2 regions of the Bradyrhizobium sp. YCK136 genome follow, and region 1 is predicted to be linked to the other one. Evidence: riboswitches for the same ligand, from Rfam matches in the RefSeq annotation. Region 1 holds a riboswitch; the other holds the start of a gene.
The links. A riboswitch is a leader RNA that binds a small molecule or an ion and turns the genes downstream of it on or off. The one in region 1 is predicted to bind cobalamin.
Positions count from the first base shown of each region.

Region 1 (8,539 bases):
AAAGCGAATCCTGCTCAATGTCGCGGATGATCCAGCTCGCAAGGCGAACAAGCATGGCGCCGAGCGACATGTTCGGCTGCGCGGCGAGCCCGGCGTAGTAGGAGAGTATCACCGACGGCGGAATGCGGCCGGTGTAGCTGGCGTAGCGAATGTTGCGGAAGCGCTTGAGGAGCTGGAGGGCGAGCGTCGCAGTGTTCTTGACGATGAAGTCGCACTGATCGGGAACATCGTCCACATCTGCGTCGGCGCGAGCGGCAAGGAGCTATGGCTGATTTTGGGTGACGCGGCCTGATCAGGCGGCGTGGCTTTCAGTGTTCGGAATGACTTCGATTCCGTCGATGAACTTTACACCGGCGATGACTTTCGGCAACTGGTTCGTGCTCTTCAATCGCCGCCAGGTCTTCGATGCGGCGTCGATGAGCTTGAACACCATCAGCTTCGCAGTTTGTTGCGACAGCGATCCCTTGGTCCGCACCGTTCGGTGGCGCACCGTGGCGAAGACGCTCTCGATCGGGTTCGAGCTGCGTAGGTGGATCCAGTGCTCAGCAGGGAAGTCGAAGAAGGCGAGCAGCGCATGGCGATCCTTGATCAGGCACTCCACCGCACGTCCGTATTTGACGTGGTATTTCTCTTCCTGCCGCACCACTCCATTGATGAGCCATGTATCTGGATGCAGCGAGTAAGTGCCCATCGCGAGTAGCATTCCCTTTTTCGGCAACTCTTCACCGAATACTCGCTGCATTTCACTTAGAGCTTTGCTTTCGCCATAGAGCCGCGACCACTTATGGAATGTTGCTTCAATCTCCCAGTCCTGGCAGGTGCCCTCGCGAAGACCGTCATCCGTTCGGTATCGGTATTTGAAGAGATATGGGCAGGGAATGTAGCTGCGAACGACCTGCTTCGAGAAGAGATCGCTTTGAGCGCGTATTGCGTCGAACGTTTCCTTCTCGTCATCGATGTCCTTCTGGCCCTTTTTCTCATAGCGGAATGACGTCACCTCGAGCGGCTTGAGCAACGCAAAACTCTTCCCGGCCTGGCGCTCGCGATTGAGGCTGGTCACTATAGTCTTGGCAAGAATGTGAGTTGGCGCGGGGTCCCGGCGCCGATCGGCACGTTAAGCCGTTGACATCATTAATCTGGGCAAGGTCATTCCATCGCGCCGATTCACAAATCAATCCGCTTCGCGCTCCATCCGGCCACAAAAATCGCGGCGCTGGCTAACCCGTCTTATTCGCGAGAGGGCGCCTGAGAGGCTGGCGAGCGTGGTGTAAAGCGCTGATGCGGCGTAGGATTCGGTTGCGAAGCCACCCCATCACCTTCAACCGCGAACGCCACGCCCGCCATGACCGATGATACGATTTCAGACCACTATCGAGAAGCAAGAATTCAACACAAATAAAACCTCTGCCTCGCGCTCGATCTCTTCATGCTTGATAGTCTCGTTTCGGATCACCTACCGCGTCTAATAGGCCGCTCGCGCCGGTTTCTTTGGACGCGGCACGACCGCGACTCCACGTTTCGGCACAGAAATGATCGGGAGTCACTCAATCTTTCTTCAACTTAACCCGTCTTATTCGTAAGAGTGCGCCTGAGGGGTAAAGCGCTGATGCGGCGTAGGATTCGGTTGCGAAGCCAACCCCATCACCTCCAACCGCGAACGCCACGCCCGCCATGACCGACGATACGATTCCGCCCTTCTCGTTTCCAGCCATTCACGCCAAGAAAGTCACAGCTGCCTTCGATGGTGGGCGCCTAACCTCGAACGGGGGCGTGATGCTTCTGGCGATGGCCGAGCGGCGTCTCGGTTTGGCCAACAATCTGGCCCGGGTGTTCCCGGATCGGCGCGATCCGACGCGGGTCGTGCACAGCCTGGTCGATATGTTCCGCGCTCGCATGTTCGCGATCTGCTGCGGCTACGAGGACGCCGACGACCTCGATCATCTGAGGTCCGATCCGGCATTCAAACTGGCCTGCGGTCGCCTACCGGACACGGGCCGGGATTTGTGTTCCCAGCCGACGCTGTCGCGGCTGGAGAATGCTCCGCGCCTGCGCGACGTGATCCGGCTGACCTACACTTTGGTCGACGCATGGATGGATAGCTACCCGCGCGAGCCGGCATCCGTCACGCTCGACATCGATGATACCTGCGACGTCGTCCACGGCCATCAGCAGCTCTCGCTGTTCAACGCTCATTATGACGAACGCTGCTTCCTGCCGATCCACGTCTACGACACGGAGAAGAGCCGGCCCGTGGCCGTCGTGCTGCGGCCCGGCAAGACGCCGGGCGGCGTCGAGGTGCGTGCCCATCTGCGCCGTACGGCATATCCGGACGCGGTGGCACAACACGCAAATTACGTTCCGTGGCGACGGGCACTATGCCCGGCCGGAGGCCATGGCGTGGTGCGAGACCAACGGCATCGACTACATCTTCGGTCTGTCCGGCACCAAGCCTCTCGCCAGAAAAGTCGACGAGGTCGCCGACGACATCCGCACCCGACGCGCCATCGAGAACCTGCCGGTTCTGCGTGGCTATACCGAGACGCGCCACAAGGCAAAGTCCTGGGATCGCGAACGGCGCACCGTCGCCCGTATTGAGGCGACGATGCTCGGCCTCGACATCCGTTTCGTCGTCACCAGCCTCGATGTCGGCTCGGCCGAGTGGATCTACGACAGCCTGTATTGCGCGCGCGGCCAAGCCGAGAATCTGATCAAGCTGCATAAGACACAGCTCGCCTCCGACCGCACCAGCTGCCGTTCGGCGCTCGCCAACCAGGTCCGTCTCGTGCTCCATACGGCCGCTTATTGGCTGATGCTGACCGTGCGCGACGCCATTCCCAAAGCCCGGGAATTGGCCGCTGCCGAGTTCGCGACGCTGCGTCTTCGTCTCTTGAAACTCGCTGCCCGTGTGGTCGAGACCACGAGCCGCATTCGCCTTGCGTTCGCCGCGGCATGTCCCGAAGCCGACCTGATCCGCGGCTTGCCCGGCGCGCTGCTGCCGCTCAGTCCTTGACCGGCGGGGCGTCCGCCCCCGTTCGCCCAACCCATCCCTCAAGCGCGTTGCAAAGTACCGGTCGTCAGGCGGCGAAAAGCCGAAGGCAATCCTGTGCGCCTCGTCAGACAAGATGTGCGGCCGCATCAATCGGGCCCAAAAGCCGCACTCTCACGAATAGGACGGGCTAAGCAGCCCGAGACAATCGACGCGTGGCGCAACGAAGACGAGAACCCATGACGGGCTCTATATTTCCGCTGCAATAAACTACCTGTTGACACAGAATCGAATATGCCCCCTAAATGTAGCCGTCACGGTCTCTCGAATCACAAGATAGAGAGCTAAGAGGGAAGCCGGTACGGCCGAAAGCCAAAGCCGGCGCTGCCCCCGCAACTGTAAGCGGCGAGCCGATGTCGATAGAGTCACTGGCGCAAAATCTCCGCGTCGGGAAGGCCAGACAGCAGCAATAACCCGCGAGCCAGGAGACCTGCCGCGACAACAACAGAGTCCTCGGGCGGGGTGTCCCGGTGGTCGCTTGCCGGCAGTCGGCCGCCGAGGGCGGCTCGTTTTCCGCATGCGCCTACCTCGGCCCTGCCCCAACCCATATGGGATGCCGATGTCTGGTCTGGGTCAAAGCAATTCTTTGCAAGCCGCATTGCCGCGCTCGATCGTCAAACGCGATGGCGACACGGTTGTGTTCGATGCCGGCAAGATCCGTTCTGCGATCGCGCGCGCGGGACGGGCGACCGGCGAGTTCGACGACGAGGCGGCCGGCCGGCTCACGGGAGAGACTATCAAGGTCATCGCGCACCGCTTCGCCGGCGCAACGCCCCAAATTGAAGAGGTGCAGGATATTGTCGAGCAGGTGCTGATCGCGGCCGACTATTTCGCCACTGCGCGCGCCTACATCGTCTATCGTGAGAAACGCGGACAGGCGCGTCGGGACCACAAGACGATGGTTGATGTCGCCGCTTCCATCAACGAGTATCTCGAACGTACCGACTGGCGCGTGAATGCCAACGCCAACCAGGGCTATTCGCTGGGCGGCCTTATCCTGAACCTCTCGGGCAAGGTCGTCGCCAACTACTGGCTGTCGCACATCTACCCGCCGGAGATCGGCCACGCCCATCGTGAAGGCGACATCCATATCCATGACCTCGACATGCTCGCCGGTTATTGCGCCGGCTGGTCGCTGCGCACGCTCTTGACCGAGGGACTGAACGGCGTGCCCGGCAAGGTCGAGGCCGGCCCGCCGAAGCACATGTCGAGTGCGGTCGGGCAGATCGTCAATTTTCTCGGCACGTTGCAGAACGAGTGGGCGGGCGCGCAAGCCTTCAGTTCGTTCGACACCTATATGGCGCCGTTCATCCGGAGGGACGGCTTGAGCTACGGCGACGTACTGCAATCGATCCAGGAGCTCATCTACAACCTCAATGTCCCCTCGCGCTGGGGTACGCAGACGCCTTTCACCAATCTCACCTTCGACTGGACCTGCCCGGAGGACCTCCGCGATCAGGTGCCGGTGATCGGCGGAGAGGAGATGGATTTCACCTATGGCGACCTGCGTTCCGAAATGGACATGATCAACCGCGCCTATATGGAGGTGATGACGAAAGGTGACGCCAAGGGCCGTGTATTCACCTTTCCAATCCCGACCTACAACATCGCTGCGGATTTCCCCTGGGAGAGCGATAACGCTGATCGCCTGTTCGAGATGACGGCGAAATACGGCCTGCCCTACTTCCAGAACTTCATCAATTCCGAGCTCAAGCCGAACATGATCCGCTCGATGTGCTGCCGACTACAGCTCGATCTCACCGAGCTGCTCAAGCGCGGTAACGGCCTGTTCGGCAGCGCTGAGCAGACCGGCTCTATTGGTGTGGTTACCATTAATTGCGCTCGCCTCGGCTATCTGCATCGCGGCGACGAAGCGGGCCTATTCCATCGCCTCGACGCGCTGCTGGAAATCGGTCGCAACAGCCTGGACATCAAGCGCAAGGTCGTGCAACGCTACATGGACGACGGACTTTTTCCCTATAGCAAGCGCTATCTGGGCACGCTGCGCAACCATTTCTCGACGCTCGGCGTCAATGGCGTCAACGAGATGATCCGCAACCTCACCGCCGATTGCGAGAACATCAGCACACCCTGGGGCCATGCCTTTGCGGTACGGCTGCTCGACCATGTGCGCGCGCGCATCGCCGCGTTCCAGACCGAAACCGGCATCCTGTTCAACCTCGAAGCCACGCCCGCGGAGGGCACGACCTACCGCTTCGCGAAGGAAGACCGCAAGCGCTACCCCGGAATCTTGCAGGCGGGCACCGTCGATCTCCCCTATTACACCAATTCGAGCCAGCTTCCGGTCGGCCTCACCGACGATCCGTTCGAGGCCCTTGAGCGCCAAGACGAGCTGCAACGCAAATACACCGGCGGTACGGTGCTCCATCTCTACATGGGCTCACGCTTGTCCTCGGGCGCAGCGTGCAAGAAGCTCGTGCGGCGGGCGCTCTCAAATTTCCGCCTACCCTACGTCACCGTCACGCCGACATTCTCGATCTGTCCGACGCACGGCTATCTCGAAGGCGAGCATGCCTTCTGCCCGAAATGCGACGCCGAACGGCTCGCAGCCAAGCGGCATGCCGCCGCGCACTGAAAGGAGACCACAGATGAACGAATCCACTGCCCGTGCGACCAGCACCGATTCCGCGGTGACGCTCAGCGACGACGAGCGCCAGCCCTGTGAGGTCTGGACCCGCGTGATGGGTTATCACCGGCCGGTGTCGTCGTTCAATCGCGGCAAGAAAGGCGAGCACAATGAGCGCAGGTTCTTCGCTGAAGCGCGCGTCGCGCTCGGCTGAATTGCAGATTGGCGGGCTGGCCCGGCTGTCCACCTGCGACTGGCCGGGCGAGCTCGTGGCAACGGTGTTCTGCCAGGGCTGCCCTTGGTCGTGCGGCTATTGCCACAACCCGCATCTGATTCCGCCGAGGGGAGACTTCGAAATCGCGTGGCCGGACGTGCTGTCTTTTCTCGACAGCCGTCGCGGCCTGCTCGACGGCGTGGTGTTCTCTGGCGGCGAACCCACCCTCCAGGCGGCGCTGCCGGACGCGATGCGTGCTGTGCGACGCGAACTCGGCTTCCGCATCGGATTGCACACCGCCGGGCCCTATCCCACACGGCTGTCCGCCGTATTGCCGCTCGTCGACTGGATTGGCTTCGACGTCAAGGCTGCGTTCGATGATTACGCGCGGATCACTGGCGTCATTGGGAGCGGCATCAAGGCCAAGGCCAGCCTCGTGCGCCTGCTCGAAAGCGGCGTCGCGTGCGACATCCGCACGACGGTTCATGATGCCTTGCTGGATCGCTCCGACCTGGCGCGTCTGGCGTCCGACCTTGTCGCGCTTGGCGTTCCTGCCCATCGGCTTCAGCCGTTCCGCGCGGCCGGATGCACGACCGCGAGCCTGCTTTAGTCCCCGTGAGCCGCTGCAGTTCGGGGTGCTGGCTGCGGCACCTATCCTTCCACACTCCTTCCACCCGAGTTGCGGTCCGCCAGACACCAGGCCATTTGCGATTCCCGGACCGAAGATACCGAGACCCAACAACGAGAGTGCTGCGAGTACAGCGTCTTGTCGCGCGTCAACCGGGCAACGCCCTCCGCCATGAAACGCGCCTGCCAGCGCCACACCACTGGCTTCGATTTGCCCGACCGGCGCATGATCTCGGCAGTGCCACAACCGTCAGACAGGGGGGACTTGAGGCGATGGCCGCCTCGGTTTCGAAGTCCAGCCACTCGCAGAGGCCGCGATCAAGGCCGCCGATGGCCCGCTCGATGTCGCCCGCGGTGACGAGGCCTCTTCCGGCTCTTAAGCCAATTTCAGGATAAATGCGAACGCGCCGACGCCCCTCGCTTTCGTCCAGTTCTTCGTGGATTGCGAAATAGGTTGGCTGCCCAGCTTTCGGCATGATGCCCTGGCCTTCGAGGGCGCTGACAAGGTAAGCTATAGCTCGGCACTCCCAATCACCCGTAAGCGACGTTCGCGTCCCATTCGCAAAGGTTTGGCGTGGGGATTGCAGTCTGTTGATCAACGTGTTTGCAAATCGTTGGCGGGGGGTATGGAGGCGGCAACGACGGAGAATTACGAGGTGCGGCCGAACGACCAGGGCAGGAGCTCGTCGATCCGGGACTGCGGGTGACCGGTTGCGATCGCTTTGAGCGTCGCTTTCATCCAGACGTAGGGCTCCACGCTGTTGATTTTGCAGGTGGCGATGAGCGAAGCTATGCGCGCCCATGAACGACCACCTTCGTCGTGACCAGCAAATAAACTATTTTTACGCGTCAGAGTCAGCGGCCTGATTTGATTTTCGACGGGATTGGTGTCCATCTCAACGCAACCATCGTCGAGAAACAAGGTGAGGCCATCCCAATGGTTCAGGAGATAGGCGATCGCCTTGCCCATCTCGCTGCCCGGCGACAGGCGAGCGGCTTGCTCGCGCAGAAACCTCTCGAGTTCAGCGACGAGCGGCCGTGATCGCTCGTTACGGGTCGTTTGCCGAGCCGGGGCGTCGGCGCCACGGATCTCCTTCTCGATCGCATAGAGTGCGGCGATGCGCGCGAGAACGGCTTCGGCGATGGGTGAGCCGGCTTTCGGAGTCGCTGCGATGATCTTGCGCCTTGAGTGGGACCAACATGCGGCCAGCCGCAGCGGCACGCCGCCTTTGCGCTTGGGCCGTGCGAGCCGATGATAGCCCTGGTATCCGTCGACCTGAAGGATGCCGTCGAAGCCCTCGAGGATGCGCTCAGCATGGTCACCACCGCGTCCTGGCGCGTAGTGGTAGACCACGATTGGTGGATCAGCGCCGCCGTGGCCGCGATCGTCGCGCAGGACAGCCCACAGATAGCCGGTCTTCGTTCGGCCCCGGCCCGGATCGAGCACAGGCGCCCTGGTCTCGTCTATGAACAAGCGGCCCGATTGCTTCATCACGACGCTCATGCGCTCGACCAGCGGCGCGAGGTGGAAGGCGACCGTTCCCATCCAGTCTGCCAGAACGGCGCGATCGATGAAGATGCCATGCCGAGCCAGAACCTGCGACTGACGATAGAGTGGCATGTGCTCGCTGAACTTGGCGACCGCCACCTGCGCCAGCAGCGCCTCGGTGGGGATGCCACCCTCCACGAGATGGGCGGGCGCCGGCGCCTGAGCAACACCGGTGCAGCCCTTTGCGCAGGCGTAGCGCGGTCGCACCGTCTCGATCACACGATACTGGGCGGCCATGACATCGAGACGGCGGGAGCGATCCTCGCCGATCTGGACCATCCGGCCGCAGCCGCAGGGACACTCGAGGTTCTCGGGTTCGATCACCTGCTCGATGCGCGGCAGGTGCGCGGGAAAGGCACGGGCAGCGCGCCTGGTCCGGCGGCTGGACGGCGCCGTGCCGGCGCGGCGCGCACGATCGTCCTGGCGTTCCTGGACTTCGGCGATGGCAATCTCGATGTCCTCGAGAACCAGTTGCATCTGATCGGGATTGAACCATAACCTTCCGGGTCGGTGCCT
Region 1 is NZ_CP172426.1:86,168-94,706, reverse strand. Features, by position in the region: gene ACFLEY_RS48565 (hypothetical protein) at 1-235, opposite strand, end outside; partial or broken gene ACFLEY_RS48560 (transposase) at 293-631, opposite strand; partial or broken gene ACFLEY_RS48555 (IS1380-like element ISBdi2 family transposase) at 1,672-3,010, shown strand; cobalamin riboswitch at 3,287-3,499, shown strand; gene ACFLEY_RS48550 (ribonucleoside triphosphate reductase) at 3,633-5,642, shown strand; gene nrdD (anaerobic ribonucleoside-triphosphate reductase) at 5,656-5,847, shown strand; gene ACFLEY_RS48540 (anaerobic ribonucleoside-triphosphate reductase activating protein) at 5,804-6,457, shown strand; partial or broken gene tnpC (IS66 family transposase) at 7,124-8,512, opposite strand; partial or broken gene trbI (IncP-type conjugal transfer protein TrbI) at 8,515-8,539, opposite strand, start outside.

Region 2 (8,539 bases), on a different replicon from region 1:
GCCCGATTGCATCGGCCGCAGCGCGCCGGGGCACCAGCCCTTGACCATGGCCGCGCTCATGACGCCTCCCGCAACGCTGCCGCGATCGAATTGCGACGCGTTCGCCAGAGTGAGGCCTCATGCAGACGGGTGAAGCACGTCTCCATCGCGGCGAGCGCCGCGGGATTCTCGCGGGCCATGAAGGCGCGGACGTCGTCGTTGCCGAGCGTCGCATCGTAGTAGAGATCGAACAGATGCGGCGGCACGGCGCCGGCCAGATGGGCGAAGGCGGCCATGTGCTCGAGTGTCGCGGTGATCTCGGCGGCGCCGCGAAAACCATGGCGCATCATGCCGGCGATCCAGGCCGGATTGGCCGCGCGCGCGCGGACAACGCGTGAGATTTCCTCCGTCAGCGTGCGCGCATGCGGCTGGTCGGGACGCGTCGCGTCGAGATGATAGAGCGATGGTCCCGCCGCGCCGAGATGTGCTGCGGCCGCGGCAACGCCGGCCTCATGCGCGGCATAGTCGGCGGCGAGCAGAAGATCGGTTTCCGGCAAGTCCTGGACGTGGACGAAAGCATCGGCCGACGCGAGCCGCTTTTCGATGCCGGCGCGATCGGGCTTGATCTCGCCGTCGGCGGAGAACGCCCAGGACGACGCCGACAGCCAGGCTTCGCCGGCCGCATCGCGCGTCTCCGCCGTGAAGGCATCAGGGATCGCCGAGAGGCCGACGCCGTATTGCCCGGGACGCGGCGCGAACACGCGGGACGCACGGTGTCGGTACGGATTCTCGTCGCCCTCCTCCTCGCGCGCGGCGAGCGCCTCGGCCGCCGCCTCGAACAACTGGGCGAGGCCGGAGAAGACATCGCGGAACAGGCCCGACAGCCGCAGCGTGACGTCGATGCGGGGACGGCCGAGCTCGGCCGGCGCGATGATGTCATAGCCGGTGACGCGGCCGGAGGCGTGATCCCAGCGCGGCGCAAGTCCCGCCAGATGCAGCGCCATCGCGAATTCCTCGCCGGCGGTGCGCATCGTCGCCGAGCCCCAGAGATCAACCACGAGGCCTTTCGGCCAGTCGCCGTGATCCTGCAAATGGCGGCGAAGCAGCTCTTCCGCGAGCTTGATGCCTTGCGCATGCGCCGAGGGCGTCGGCACGGCGCGCGGATCGACGGCAAACAGATTGCGTCCCGTCGGCAGCACGTCCTGGCGCCCGCGATAGGGCGAGCCCGACGGCCCCGGCGCGATGCGCCGGCCGGCAAGTGCGGCACGCAGCGCGTCCCGCTCCGCTTCGCCGCAGGCGCCGCGGCCGAACACGTGCAGGCCGTCGCCGAACTGGCTTTCCTTGAGATCGCAGACGAAGCGGTCGATCCGCGGGATCGCTTCGGCTGGCGCTGCCGATGCATCGAGGCCGAGATCGTCCTCCAGTCCGGCCACGCGGGCTTCGTCCCGGATCGCGGCGATCAGCCGCTGGCGGCGGGCGGGATCGAGACCATCGGCCGTCGAATATTCGTCGAGGAGCTGTTCGAGCCGGCGCAGGCCATCCGGCACGGCGGACTTTTCGAGCGGCGGCGGCAGATGGCCGATGGTGACGGCACCGATGCGCCGCTTGGCTTGCGCGGCCTCGCCGGGATCGTTGACGATGAAAGGATAAATGACAGGCAGATCACCGATCAGGGCTTCCGGCCAGCAGCTCGATGACAGCGCCACGGATTTTCCCGGCAGCCATTCCAGCGTGCCATGCGCGCCCATGTGCACGACAGCATCGCAGCCCTGCTCGCGGAGCCAGAGATAGAATGCGACATAGGCATGCCGCGGCGTGCGGGCGAGATCGTGATAGTCGGCGTCGCGCGTGGTTGCATCGCCGCGTTCCGGCTGAACCGCGATGATCGACTTGCCGCATTGGATCGCGGCGAAGTGGAACGCGCCGTCGCGGCAGCTCGGGTCGCTCTCCGGCGCGCCCCAGGCTTGCGCGAGATCATCCTGCAAGGATTGCGGAAGACGCGAGAGCGCCGCGCTGTATTCGGCGACGCTCCAGGTGAGTTGCCGCCTCAGCAGCGTCTCACCGAGAGCCTGGACCGGCACGGCATCGAGGCCGGTCCCCGCAAGATCGGACATCAAGGCTTCGACCGAAGCCAACGCGTCAAGACCCACTGCGTGCGCGATCTGGTGCGGGCGGCCCGGATAGTTGGACAGCACGATCGCCAGCCGCTTCTCGCCGGCCGGCTTCACCACGAGCTTCTGCCAGGCCGCGACGCGCGCGGCGATAGCCTTCACGCGCCCTGGATCCGGGCGATGGGCCAGATGCGCGAATTGCAGGTCGGGATCACGTTCCGCAGCCGACTTGAAACTCACCACCCCCGCAAACAGGCGGCCGTCGACTTCGGGCAGCACCACATGCATCGCGAGGTCGCCGGGCGACAGGCCGCGCAGCGATTCCGCCCAGTCCTCGCGCCGCGCGGTGGAGAGCGCGACCTGGAACACGGGACACGATGCCGCATCGAACGGTGTCGTGCCGTCGTCGCCGATCGCGGAGAACGCGGTCGCATTGACGATCGCGGCCGGAGGATTTTCCACGAGCTGGAGCCGCAGCCAGTCCGCGACGCCCGCGGCCTTCAGCGAGGTGACGAACACGCCATAGGCGTCAAATCCCTTCTCGCGCAGCGTGGCAATCAGCGCATCGACCGGGCCGGTGTCCGCGGCGGTCAGGTACGACCGATAAAACGTCACCAGCGCGCGAGGCTTGCCCTCGCCGGCGGTCGGCACGGCGATGACACCGCGCGCGGGCTCGTAAAAGCCCATCTCGGGCACGGTCGTCTCGCCGACGACCGGACCGGCATAGAGTCCCGAGGCCAGCGCAAGTTGCGCAATCGCGGCCTGCGCTGCGACCGGACCGCCGGTGTCGCAGAGCACCTTGAGCCGGCGCAGCGTCGAGACAGGCAGCGTTGAGTATGCATCGAGCCGCGTGTCGTCGCGGCCGTCGGCCGGCAGCACGGCGAGCACGATACCGCGCGCCTGCGCGAGTTGCTGGAGAGCCGCGAGACCGTAGGGCCAATAGGACTCGCCGCCGATCAGGCGGACCAGAATGCCGCGTGCCTGGGCCAGCGTGCGCTCGATGTAGGTGTCGATCGAAAGCGGATGACGCAGTTCGGCGAGATTGGCGAGCCGCAGCGACGGCAGGCTGTCGCGGCCACGCCGCCAGCCGGCCGCGAACGCGGCAAGATCGGAATCCGAATACGAGAGCACCACGAGATCGGCCGGGTCCTGGCCGATGTCCCTTGGCGTCGCGGTCTCCTCGAGACCGCGGCTCTCGCGGAAGACGACGTGCATCAGATGCCAGATCCTGAAAGACCAAGTCCCGCTCTTATCGCGGCCTCGTCGATATCGCCGTGCTCGCCGATCACGACGAGCTTTGACTGCCGCGCGAGCGCGCCCCAGGGCTTGTCGAACTGGTGACGCACGCGCTCGCCGACGGCCTGGAGCAGCAGGCGCATCGGCTTGCCCGCGACCGCGATGTAACCCTTGGCACGCAGCACGTTCTGCTCGCGCGCCAGGCGCTGAACCGAGGCGACCAGCGCATCGACGTCGCCGACTTCCGGAAGATCGATCACGACGGACGCAAAATCGTCGTGCTCATGCTCCTCCTCGCCGTCGTGATGCGACGGGCGCGCGGCAAGATCATTCTCGGCGGCGGCACCGAGACCGAGGATGACGCGCGCATCGATCGCGCCGTCGGTAACGGCAAGCATCGGCACGCGGCGCGGCATCTCGGCGGTGATGGCAGCCTTGGCCGCTTCGAGTCCCGCCGGGCCGGCAAGATCGGCCTTGGTCAGCAGCACGATGTCGGCGCAGGCGATCTGGTCCTCGAACACTTCCGACAGCGGCGTCTCGTGATCGAGATTTTCGTCCGCCGCCCGCTGCACTTCCACTGCGGCCGGGTCCGGCGCGAAACGGCCGGCGGCGACGGCCTCGGCATCGGCCAGCGCGATCACACCGTCAACGGTGATGCGCGAACGGATCTCCGGCCAGTCGAACGCCCTAAGCAAGGGCTTGGGCAGCGCCAGGCCCGAGGTCTCGATCAGGATGTGATCGGGCCTCACCGGCCGCGCCAGCAACAGCTCCATGGTCGGGATGAAATCGTCGGCAACGGTGCAGCAGATGCAGCCATTGGCGAGCTCGACGATGTTTTCCTCCGGGCAATTGGCATCGGCGCAGGACTTCAGAATCTGGCCGTCGACGCCCTCGCTGCCGAACTCGTTGACGAGCACCGCGAGCTTCTTGCCGTTGGGGTTGGCGAGCAAATGCTGGATCAGCGTCGTCTTGCCGGAGCCGAGAAAGCCGGTGATCACCGTGACCGGGACTTTTGCGAGCGAGTTCATTCGGCGGCCTCCGGCACGACGGCAATGGGGGGAATGCGCGCAAGTGACTGCTTGCGGAAGATCTCGGGACGGCTGCGCCAGGGCACGAGGCCGTCGGGCGCGGCCGCATAGGCGGCGGCGCCTGCGATCACGTCGCGCGCGTTGGCATCCGACAGGCGGCCATAGACATAGGACCAGCGGCCGGGCGCACTGAGCGCGACCGAGCAGCCCTGGCTGCATGCGGACAGGCATTCAACGGGAACCACATTGACGCCATCGGGCACGCCGGCGTCGACGATCGCACCGTGAAGGCGCTTGCCCGGCGTGACTTCGCCCTCGCCAAGCGTCTCGCCGGCACGGCAGGTAATGCAGACGTGAAGTGTGACGGTCATCGCCTCTTCCAGAATAAACAGCGGGAGGCGAAGAGGCCCACGAACCGGTCTTGCGAGGGTCCGTTTCCCCGTCGCGGAACACCCCGTCCGCCGGTCCAAAAATCGTCCGCGCTGGCAGGTCTCCCGGCTTGCGGAGCAGGGTTTTGCCCTTCGATCCCCGCCTTCCCGATCCCGTTAGGGATCAGTGGCCTCGGGCATCTCTCCGGTCACGGTCGCGGGGGCGGCTGCATTTTGGACCCAAATCTTGCCGATTCGGACCCTATCGCATTCCCTCTTCGCCTGTCATAGGACAGGAACCAACGCCGGGCCACCATTTGCCCCTGGCCGCCTCTTGTCAAGCCGAAGGACCCCGTCCGATGACGCCTGAACCGGATACCCAAACGGCCGAGGAAACCGACGCCCGCCACGCCGCGAAAATGGCGAAGAAGAAGGCCGCCCGCGACAAGATCATGGCGACCAAGAGCGGCGAGAAGGGCCTCATCATCGTCCATACCGGCGCCGGCAAGGGCAAGTCCTCCTCCGCCTTCGGCATGATCGTGCGCTGCGTCGCCCATGGCTTCCCCTGCGCCGTCGTGCAGTTCATCAAGGGGGCCTGGGATACAGGCGAGCGGCGCCTGCTCACCGGCCATTTCGGCGATCTCTGCCAGTTCCATGCGATGGGCGAAGGTTTCACCTGGGAGACGCAGGACCGCGCCCGCGACATCGCGGCCGCGCGCGCCGGCTGGGAGAAGGCGAAGGAGCTGATCCTCGATTCGAACCTGCGCATGGTCGTGCTCGACGAGATTAACATCGCGCTGCGCTACGACTATCTCGATATCGCTGAGGTCGTCGAGTTCCTGACGACGCAAAAGCCTGCGATGACACATGTCGTGCTCACCGGGCGCAATGCCAAGGACGAGCTGATCGAGATCGCCGACCTCGTCACCGAGATGACGCTGGTGAAACATCCGTTCCGCTCCGGCATCAAGGCGCAAGCCGGCGTCGAGTTCTGAAGACACACGCGATGGCGCGCGCATTGATGATCCAGGGGGCCGGCTCGGACGTGGGCAAGTCGCTCATCGTCGCCGGCCTTGCGCGCGCCTTCACGCGGCGTGGGCTGCGCGTGCTTCCCTTCAAGCCGCAGAACATGTCGAACAATGCCGCCGTGACCGTCGACGGCGGCGAGATCGGCCGCGCCCAAGCACTGCAAGCCCTCGCCGCCGGCGTCGAGCCGCACACCGACATGAACCCGGTGCTCCTGAAGCCCGAGACCGATGTCGGCGCGCAGGTCGTTGTCCACGGCAAACGCATCGCGACCGCGCGGGCGCGCGAATACGCGGCGATGAAACCGTCATTGATGGGCGCGGTGCTGGAGAGCTTTGAGCGGCTGAAGGCGCGCGCCGATCTCGTGCTGGTCGAAGGCGCCGGCAGCCCCGCCGAGGTCAATTTGCGCAAGGCCGACATCGCCAACATGGGTTTTGCGCGCAAGGCCGACGTGCCCGTCGTGCTGATCGGCGATATCGACCGTGGCGGCGTCATCGCCCAGCTCGTCGGCATCAAGATGGTGATCGACCCCGACGATGCCGCGATGATCCAGGGTTTTGTCATCAACAAATTTCGCGGCGATCCCACGCTGTTCGATGACGGCTACAAGCTGATCGAAGCAAAGACCGCCTGGCGCGGTTTTGGCGTGCTGCCCTGGTTTGCGCGCGCCGGCGAGCTGCCCGCCGAGGACGCGCTGGGCCTGAGTGATGCGCGAAAGCCGGGCCAATGCAAGATCGCTTGCCTTGCGCTGTCGCGGATCGCCAATTTCGACGATCTCGATCCGCTCAAGCTCGAGGCGGGCGTCGATCTCGTCATGGTGCGGCCGGGTGAAGCGATCCCTGGCGATGTGCGTCTCGTCATCATCCCCGGCTCCAAATCCACCCGCGGCGACCTCGCCTTCCTGCGCGCGCAGGGCTGGGACATTGATCTCCTGGCGCATTATCGCCGCGGCGGCCACGTGCTCGGCCTCTGCGGCGGCTATCAGATGCTCGGACGCAGCGTTGCCGATCCCGACGGGATCGAAGGCCCTGCCGGCGACACGCCGGGCCTCGGACTCCTGGATGTCGAAACGGTGATGAGTCCGCAGAAGACGCTGACGCGGGTTGCGGCCGTGCATGCGGCGACCGACCAGCCGATCGAGGCCTACGAAATCCACATCGGCCGCACCGACGGGCCCGATCGCGCCCGTCCGTTCGCCAAACTGAATGGCGAGCCTGAAGGCGCAATCTCCAGCGATGGCCGCGTACAGGGTAGCTATTTGCACGGCCTGTTCACGTCGGATGATTTCCGGAAAGCGTTTTTGACCAAGCTCGACATCCCGGCAGGCGACGAGCCCTATCACAGCAGGGTCGAGAGCGCGCTCGATGCGCTCGCCGATCACATCGAAAAGCATCTCGACGTCGAAGGCCTGCTTTCGCTAGCGCGCTAGGACCTCGGCGAGGCGCGTCCATTCGGGCTCGCTGCCCGGAAGTCCGAGCCGCAGCCATGTCGGCTTCTGCACGAAGACGCGCGACCAGATCTGGCCGCGCGCGAGCTTCTCCTGCGCGGCCAGCGCATCCGGCGTCTCGTAGAGACGAAACAGCGGCGTGCCGCCAACGAACCGCCAGCCCTGCGCTCGCGCCATGTCGTCGAGACGGGCACAGTCGCGCACAAGCCGCGCTGACGTGGACTCCGCCCAGGCATCATCACGCAATGCGCGGCAGCCGATCGCGATCGCCGCCCCCGAGACCGGCCATGGCCCCGACATCGCCGCAATCCTGGCGATGTCCGCCGCGCTACCGAGTGCAAACCCAAGCCGCAGGCCGGCCAGACCATAAAACTTCCCGAAGGAGCGCAGGATCAGCAGCCCCGGATGATCCGCTTCCGGCGCAAGCGACAGCTGCGGAACGGCGTCGACAAAGCTCTCGTCGATGACGAGACGGCCGACGCGCGGCAGCAGTGCCAGCAAATCCTGCGGCGTATGGCACCGGCCATCGGGGTTGTTGGGGTTGACGACGATGGCGAGATCCGCGCCCACCAGTGCGTCAAGATCGCCGACCTCCAGGACATCCCAGCCCGCAGCCGACAGGACTCCGGCATATTCGTTATAGGTCGGCGCGAGGATGCGGGCGCGGCCGCGCGGCCCAAACTGCGGCAGCAATTGAATTGCGGCTTGCGCGCCGCCCATCGCGACGAGCGCCGCGCTCGTGCGGTAGGCGTGCTGCGCCGCCTGATGCAAGGCATCGATCTCGGCACGCGACGGCAGCGCGCTCCACGCGCGCATGCTCACCTCGCCCGCCGGATAAGGCAGCCGGTTGATCCCCGTCGAGAGATCGATCCAGTCCTCCGCGCGTCCGCCAAAACGCTGCTGGGCCAGATCGAGATTTCCGCCGTGCTCACGCATGTCCCGTTCTTTCACGCGAAGCTGAGGATCGCAAGGAGGCCGGCGAGCAGCAGCATGGCGCGGCGGTAGACCGTCAGTCCCTCGCTGATGTCAGCGGCGAGCGGATCGCGCGCACCTTCGTTCAGCCAGGGCTCGTTCGTGATGCTGCCGTGGTAGATCCGGGGACCGCTGAGCCGCACGCCGAGCGCGCCGGCCAGCGCCGCTTCCGGCCAGCCGGCATTGGGCGAGCGATGCCGGCGCGCATCGCGCGTCGTGCACGACAATGCTTCCGCCCTGTGCGGCGCCAGCAGCACGAACAGAAACCCGGTCAGCCGCGCCGGAATGAAATTGGCGACGTCGTCGATCCGCGCCGCCGCCCAGCCAAAGGCTTCGTGTCGCTCGCTGCGATGGCCGATCATGGAGTCCAGC
Region 2 is NZ_CP172424.1:6,192,567-6,201,105, forward strand. Features, by position in the region: gene cobG (precorrin-3B synthase) at 1-60, opposite strand, end outside; gene cobN (cobaltochelatase subunit CobN) at 57-3,305, opposite strand; gene cobW (cobalamin biosynthesis protein CobW) at 3,305-4,354, opposite strand; gene ACFLEY_RS30080 (DUF1636 domain-containing protein) at 4,351-4,725, opposite strand; cobalamin riboswitch at 4,821-5,041, opposite strand; gene cobO (cob(I)yrinic acid a,c-diamide adenosyltransferase) at 5,082-5,717, shown strand; gene ACFLEY_RS30090 (cobyric acid synthase) at 5,729-7,177, shown strand; gene cobD (threonine-phosphate decarboxylase CobD) at 7,166-8,131, opposite strand; gene cbiB (adenosylcobinamide-phosphate synthase CbiB) at 8,143-8,539, opposite strand, start outside.
Region 2: linked by a shared signal. The riboswitch ahead of ACFLEY_RS30080 (DUF1636 domain-containing protein) and the one ahead of ACFLEY_RS48550 (ribonucleoside triphosphate reductase) in region 1 are both predicted to bind cobalamin.